Regions from separate parts of the Paenibacillus sp. P3E genome, predicted to be linked through region 3. Evidence: riboswitches for the same ligand, from Rfam matches in the RefSeq annotation. Region 3 holds a riboswitch; each other region holds the start of a gene.
The links. Region 3 has a riboswitch for thiamine pyrophosphate ahead of A3842_RS19880 (thiamine phosphate synthase). Riboswitches for the same ligand answer to the same signal wherever they lie in the genome.

Region 1 (2,263 bases), on a different contig from region 3:
CTGGCGCTGTTCGTTGCATTTACGGGGATCGCTGTCAGTATCGGCCTGAGCCTGAAGCAGCTGTGGAACGGAATCCGCAGCCGCCGCAGAAAAAGAAAAAGAGTTCAGGGATATGACTGACAAACCTATAAAAAAGAGAACCCGCTGATCTACAGCAGGTTCTCGAGTTCCCGGCAGGCTTCCGCATACGCAGAGACAAGCTTAGGCACCAGCAGCGCCTTCAGCCAGACAATATAATTAATAAATAGAAGCGGGCTGTCCAGCGCCACACTTTGCGCCAGATACCGTAAATGATATAGTGAATCCTGCATGGTTCTTGCCATTCCGGAAGGGCCGAATCTTTGCCGCAACTCGGGCTGGCGTTCATACTGACGCAAAGTGACTTCTTCAGCCAACTGTTCCGCTAGCACCTTCAGCCGTTCTCCGGCATTTTGCTGATCAGTGAGCATAGGGTCACTCCTTTTTCGAAACATAATTGTAAAGTATTAATCTTATTATATAACATATGGTAAGTCTACCCAGCGTGCCTGGCAGTGCCTGAGCGGATTGCTGGAATCCGGGGCCACTACTGGACAACCCCGAAGGGGACCGCTATAATACAGCGTAAGAACACAGCAACACCCATAACTTCATAGTACCAGGGGGGCTGGAATTGGCCGGCTGAGAGTGTATCCCACACAGATACTGACCCTTATACCTGATCTGGATAATGCCAGCGTAGGAATCACCACCCGCATTCAGTCATTTTGGCTAAGCGGCCACCTAACGCAATTGCTGGCGTCCCGATCTTCGGGGCGCTTTTTTTGGTATGGACATCATCAGAGTTCGGAAGACTGGGTTAGCTGGAAGGAGAGAAGAATAGAAATGGGAGTCAAAAAAGCACTAATGCTCTGCATCAGCTGCATGCTGGTCATCGTCATGGCCGGGTGCGGCAGTAATACTGCGAATTCCGGCGGGAATAGCGCCGCTCCAGCCGGGGACAGCACCGCCGCGCCGGAAGCAACCGCAGCAGGAACGGACGCGCCTAAGGAACTGACTAAGATCAAGGTCGCGCTGGACTGGACGCCGAATACGAACCATACCGGCCTCTATGCAGCCAAAGAGCTGGGATATTACAAGGAGGAAGGCCTGGATGTAGAAATTGTACAGCCGGGTGCGGCGGGAGCCGACACGATGGTCACCTCAGGCGAAGCCGCTTTTGGCATCAGTGCCCAGGAGGCGCTCACTCTGGCCCGTCTGCAGGATGTGCCGCTCGTCTCCATCGCCGCCATCATCCAGCATAATACCTCAGGGTTTGCCGCCCCGAAGGACCGCAATATCAAGACACCAAAGGATTTCGAAGGCAAAACCTACGGCGGCTGGGGTTCCCCGGCTGAAGAAGCTGCCATGAAGGCGATCATGGACCCTGAAGGCGGCGATGTTAAAAAGGTGAAGCTGGTCAATATCGGCGAAGCTGATTTCTTCACCGCCGTGAAACGTGACATCGATTTTGCCTGGATATTCTACGCCTGGACCGGTATTGAAGCCGAGCTGCGCGGTGAACCGCTGGACATGCTGTATTTGAAGGATTACGCGCCTCAACTGGATTACTACACCCCGGTGCTGACCACGAGCGAGAAGGAAATCGCTGAGCATCCAGAGCTGGTGAAGGCGTTCCTTGCAGCTACCTCCAAAGGTTATCAATATGCGATCGACAAGCCGGAAGAAGCTGCCGCCATCCTCTCGAAGGCTGTGCCGGATCTGGACCCCAAGCTCGTCCTGGCCAGCCAGAAATGGCTCAGCCCGAAATATAAGGACGATGCCTCCAGATGGGGAGAGCAGAAAGCCGAGGTCTGGAAGAATTACGCCGACTGGATGTACGGTCTGAAGCTGCTGGACAAACCACTGGATACCGCTTCAGCGTTCACGAATGAATATCTGCCGGAGAGCAAGTAATCTTACACTGCAAGTTTTACAATACCCAACCTGAAAGGATCTGATTGATATGGCAAACACCCTGCTCAGCGTTCAAGTCATTCCTAAAACTCCGAATAACGAGGATTCTATTCCTTATGTAGATAAGGCCATTGAGGTCATTCAGCAATCCGGCGTGAAGCACCAGGTGAATCCGCTCGAAACCACGATGGAGGGCGAACTCAGCGATTTGCTTGAGGTGGTACGCCAAATGCATGAAGCGCTGATCGCAGCGGGTAGCCCCAGCGTCATCTCACAAATCAAGATCGCCCATAACCCCAGCGGAATCAGCATGGATAAACTGACGGAA
Region 2 (2,263 bases), on a different contig from region 3:
TGAAATAGCCGAGCCCCCGGCTACCGCCCAGCCATTCCCCAATCGTCGCGCCAATGACGCAGTAGACCATAGAGAGCTTAAGACCAGAGAACAAAGAGGGCAGTGCAGGCGGAATCTGGGTCTTTAGCAGAATTTGCCAGCGGGTCGCACCAAGTGTGAGCAGCAGTTCTTTGTACATAGCACCGCTTTTGCGCAGACCGTCAAAGGTCCCTACTACCACCGGGAAAAAGGCAGTAAGGAAAACCACCGCAACCTTGCTCCATAGGGTATAGCCAAACCACATAATAAAAATGGGTGACAGCGCGATCAGCGGAATGGTCTGACTGATCACCAGCAAAGGGTATAACGCCTTTTCGAGCGGAGTAAACATGTGCATTCCCGTACCCAGCAGCATGCCGCAGGCTGCTGACAGAACAAAGCCGAGCAAAACCTCCTGAAGTGTAGCGGGTAAATGCTCTCCGAAGAGCAGTTCTTTCTGCTCCATAAGTGCCGTCCATATAGCTGTTGGAGCCGGGAGAATGAATGCTGGAACAAGCTTCAGCCATGCAGCGAACTCCCAGCCGGCTAGGGTGACCAGTACCAGCAAGGCAAAGGGGCCATAATCGCGCAGAAAGGTTCTGCTAATAGATACTCTCATGCAGCCTCCGCTCCAAATTCTCCCGCAAAGTAATAAACTTCGGTTCATAGTTCATCCGGTAGTGTCTGGGCCGCGGGATATCCACCGAGAATTCCTGTACACCGCCGCTGCCTCCAGACATCAAGTAAATCCGGTCACTGAGCAGCAGCGCTTCCTCCAGATCGTGGGTGATGAACAGAACCGTTTGCTTAAGACTGCTCCACAATTCCAGGAGCCAGCGGTGCAGTTCACGCTTGGTTATGGCATCCAGTGCTCCAAAAGGCTCATCGAGCAGCATCAGCTCATTTCCAGCGGCAAGGGTACGGAGCATAGCGATCCGCTGACGCATCCCCCCGGACAGCTCCTGCGGGTAGAGCCGCTCTGTACCTTCAAGGCCAAACCGTTCGAGCATCTCACGGATATTCTTTACAGCAACTGCCTTGCTGCCTTTTCGCTTCAGCTCCCAAGGCAGCAGGCAGTTGTCCATCACGGTTCTCCAGGGCAACAGCAGATCCTGCTGCGGCATATAGGCGACCTGGCCCAGGCGCGACGATGGATCGTCAGAGATCATACCGTGAACTTTGAGTTCGCCACCTGTATGCCGAAGCAGACCGGCGATGATTTTGAACAGGGTGCTTTTTCCGCAGCCGCTGGCACCGACAATGGAAATGAATTCGCCCCGGCGGACGTTCATCGAGAGCCTACTGAATACGGGCATCTGCGGTGAAGTGCTGAAAGCATAGGACAGGTTAGTGATAGAGATCATACTCGTATGTATTAAGCCTCCTTTCATTGGCACGCATCTGCTTCCGGGACTTAGGAAGCACAATAAAGACCCATCCGTCTCCAGGGGAGGCAAATGGGTCTGAAAGGTTCAGGCAGTAGGCGTGAAGCGGCACTGCTGATCGTTTCTGTTCCACTTCCCTCCGCTGGTATGATCCAGATCAGGTTCCAAGGGTCCGAAGCTTAAGGCTTCGTCTCAGTCATTAGACTCCCCTAGTGAAATAGCAGGTCAATATTATATTCGCAACTGCTAACTAATATAGCATATTCCAGAATGTTGTCAAAAGAAAGTGTACTCAGGACCGCTGCAGTCCAGTTACGAATAGGGTTAGAATCCCTTCCAGGATATCCTTTTTGCCCGACCCGTGAAGCTTCTGCTGATAGAGATAGAGATCAGGGCTGAGGACCGCGATCAGAGAAGTTGCGGCAAAATGCGGATCAATAGCAATCAGCTTGCCGTCATCAGCAACCCTCCGCAGACGCTCGGCCATAACTGCATTCAGCCGCTGGAAAATCGGATGTTCAAACTGGGTAAGCTGTTTCTTACCCGTGAACTCAGACTTGATCATCTGCAGCAGCTCGGCATGCTGGTCTATGAAATCCACCACTTGTTCAATACTGCTCCGCAGTTCCTCAATGGAGCTGTCTGTTTCTAAAGTGGTTTGGAGCTCCTGCTCCAAACGGGTAAGAAAACGCTCTGAGCTGGTGGAGAGCAGGGCAGAGCAAATTTCACCTTTGTCCGTGAATCTGCGGTAGAGCGAGCCCTGGCCGATTCCTGCCTGCTTGGCAATGCCGTACATACTGACTCCTTCCAGACCGTTCTCAGTAAAAAGCGCTCGGGCGGCCTCAAGAATACGCTGGACA
Region 3 (2,263 bases):
CGATGTGGTTACTTCAACAAAAGGTACACAGCGAAAGGAGAATGGATCATGCCAGAAAATATGCAGACTACCAAAACCTTGCCTCCCCAGGTGCAGGACCGTCAGCCCGGTATCGAGAGCGAGATGAATCCGCGCCCTGAATTTGAAACGTCCAGCTACAAAGCGGCAGGCAAACTGCTGGGTAAGGCGGCGCTCATTACGGGAGGCGACAGCGGCATTGGACGGGCGGTTGCCGTTCATTTTGCCAAAGAAGGTGCGGATGTGGTCATTTCCTATCTGAATGAGCATTCTGATGCCGAAGAGACCAAACGCCAAGTAGAGCAGGAGGGACGGAAGTGTATTCTGATTGCCGGTGACATCGGCGTAGAAGCGTTCTGCCAGAATCTGATCAACCGGGCGGTAGAGGGGCTCGGTAAGCTGGACATCCTGATTAACAATGCGGCCGAGCAGCATCCGCAGGACAAGATCGAGGATATTACCTCTGAGCAGCTGGAGCGGACGTTCCGTACGAATATTTTCTCCATGTTCTATTTGACCAAGGCAGCTATGCCGCATCTGAAAAAAGGCTCCACGATCATCAACACGACGTCGATCACCGCCTACCGCGGCAGTCCGCAGCTGCTGGACTATTCGTCCACCAAAGGCGCGATTCTCAGCTTCACCCGCTCGTTGTCGATGAATCTGGCGGAAAAGGGCATCCGTGTGAATGCTGTTGCTCCGGGTCCGATCTGGACACCGCTGATTCCATCCACATTTGATGCCAAAAAGGTCAGCGAGTTCGGCGGCACACAGCCCATGCAGCGTCCGGGACAACCGGAAGAGCTGGCACCAGCCTACGTCTATCTGGCCTCGGATGATTCATCCTATGTTAGCGGCCAGGTAATGCATGTCAACGGCGGGGAAATTGTCAACGGCTAGAAGTTGCTGTACGGTCAAGTAGGTTTCTGGAAAATATAACAGTTCAAGAGCAGGCCCATGCGGTCTGCTCTTTTTTATGTACCATATAAGATGAAGCTTTGGGTAAAAGGGATAGCTTTTCCGAGGATTAATATGTTAATATGAACCACGTCAGCAATTGAATACTGCAATTGTCCCTAGGGGTGCCGCAAGGCTGAGACGAACGTGACGTTCGGACCCTTTGAACCTGATCTGGTTAAAACCAGCGTAGGAAAGCGGAGAATGAATGAACTGCAGCGGGGTTGTATTTCTTATACCCGTATTCCTGTACAAATTTATGACTGCCTCCTATCGTGGGGGCGGTTTTTTTGTGTTGCGCGTTTTGCTGCAATAGTGTGAAGCAGGAGGTGAAGAAGTGGCGGAAATTCATTTAATATCGGACGGGAAGCTTGAGCTTGGGCGTTTCGTCAGCCTGGCGGCTGCTGTGCATCCGCTCGTGGACTTTATTCATCTGCGGGAAAAGCACCGGTCTGCCCTGGAGCTGCTGAGCATGGCAGAGCAACTGCTGCTTGCAGGAATCCCCGCATCCAGACTGGTCATCAATGACCGGCTGGATGTTGCGCTGGCCGCTGGTGCAGGCGCTGTCCAGCTAGCCTGGCACAGCTTGCCGCCTGCAGCAGTCCGTGCAGCCGCTCCCGGCCTCCGGCTGGGCAGGTCGGTGCACTCCGCGGCAGAAGCAGCGGAAGCAGGCAGGCAGGGGGCGGACTTCTGCCTGTTCGGCCATATTTACCCTACTGGCTGCAAGCCCGGACAGCGGGGGCGCGGTTTGGCGCTCCTGGAGGAAGCGGTGCGCAGCACCCGTATTCCACTGATTGCTATCGGCGGGGTGGAGCCTGGAAATGCAGGTCAAGTGATCCGTCACGGTGCTGCCGGGATTGCGGTCATGTCCGGCATTTGCGGAGCGGATGACCCCGTATCTGCTGCCCGTGCTTACCGGTTGGCGGTCCAGAAGGCGTAGGACCTGTGGTGTATTGTGACTCCAGTAAATCCGTGAATGGTACCACGCCAAGGAGGTGAGAGCGCATGAATCTGATCATTAATGGCAAGCCCGGAGTGGTTGCGGAAGAATGCCGGACCGTTGCCGATCTGTTAAGCCGGCCCGAATGGAGCTTTCGGCTTGTGATCGTGGAACGAAATGGTGAGATTGTCAGCAAGGAGCATTACGGGTCGGAGATATTATGTGAAGGCGACAGGCTGGAGCTGGTACATTTTGTAGGCGGGGGCTGAAGCCATGAGGCTATCATTAAATATTTGAATTTTTTTTACGCTAAAAATTGTCCTTCTATTTTTTACTGAAACGGATACC

Region 1: another riboswitch for thiamine pyrophosphate. It lies ahead of A3842_RS13345 (ABC transporter substrate-binding protein); the one in region 3 lies ahead of A3842_RS19880 (thiamine phosphate synthase).
Region 2: another riboswitch for thiamine pyrophosphate. It lies ahead of A3842_RS16985 (ABC transporter ATP-binding protein); the one in region 3 lies ahead of A3842_RS19880 (thiamine phosphate synthase).

What each region holds. Positions count from the first base shown of each region.
Region 1 is NZ_LVWH01000160.1:2,523-4,785, reverse strand. It holds gene A3842_RS13355 (hypothetical protein) at 1-120, shown strand, start outside; gene A3842_RS13350 (hypothetical protein) at 150-449, opposite strand; TPP riboswitch at 630-741, shown strand; gene A3842_RS13345 (ABC transporter substrate-binding protein) at 865-1,935, shown strand; gene A3842_RS13340 (thiamine-binding protein) at 1,985-2,263, shown strand, end outside.
Region 2 is NZ_LVWH01000170.1:7,072-9,334, reverse strand. It holds gene A3842_RS16990 (ABC transporter permease) at 1-637, opposite strand, end outside; gene A3842_RS16985 (ABC transporter ATP-binding protein) at 621-1,409, opposite strand; TPP riboswitch at 1,521-1,624, opposite strand; gene A3842_RS16980 (TetR/AcrR family transcriptional regulator) at 1,696-2,263, opposite strand, start outside.
Region 3 is NZ_LVWH01000179.1:33,747-36,009, forward strand. It holds gene A3842_RS19875 (SDR family oxidoreductase) at 49-918, shown strand; TPP riboswitch at 1,087-1,188, shown strand; gene A3842_RS19880 (thiamine phosphate synthase) at 1,313-1,915, shown strand; gene thiS (sulfur carrier protein ThiS) at 1,981-2,184, shown strand.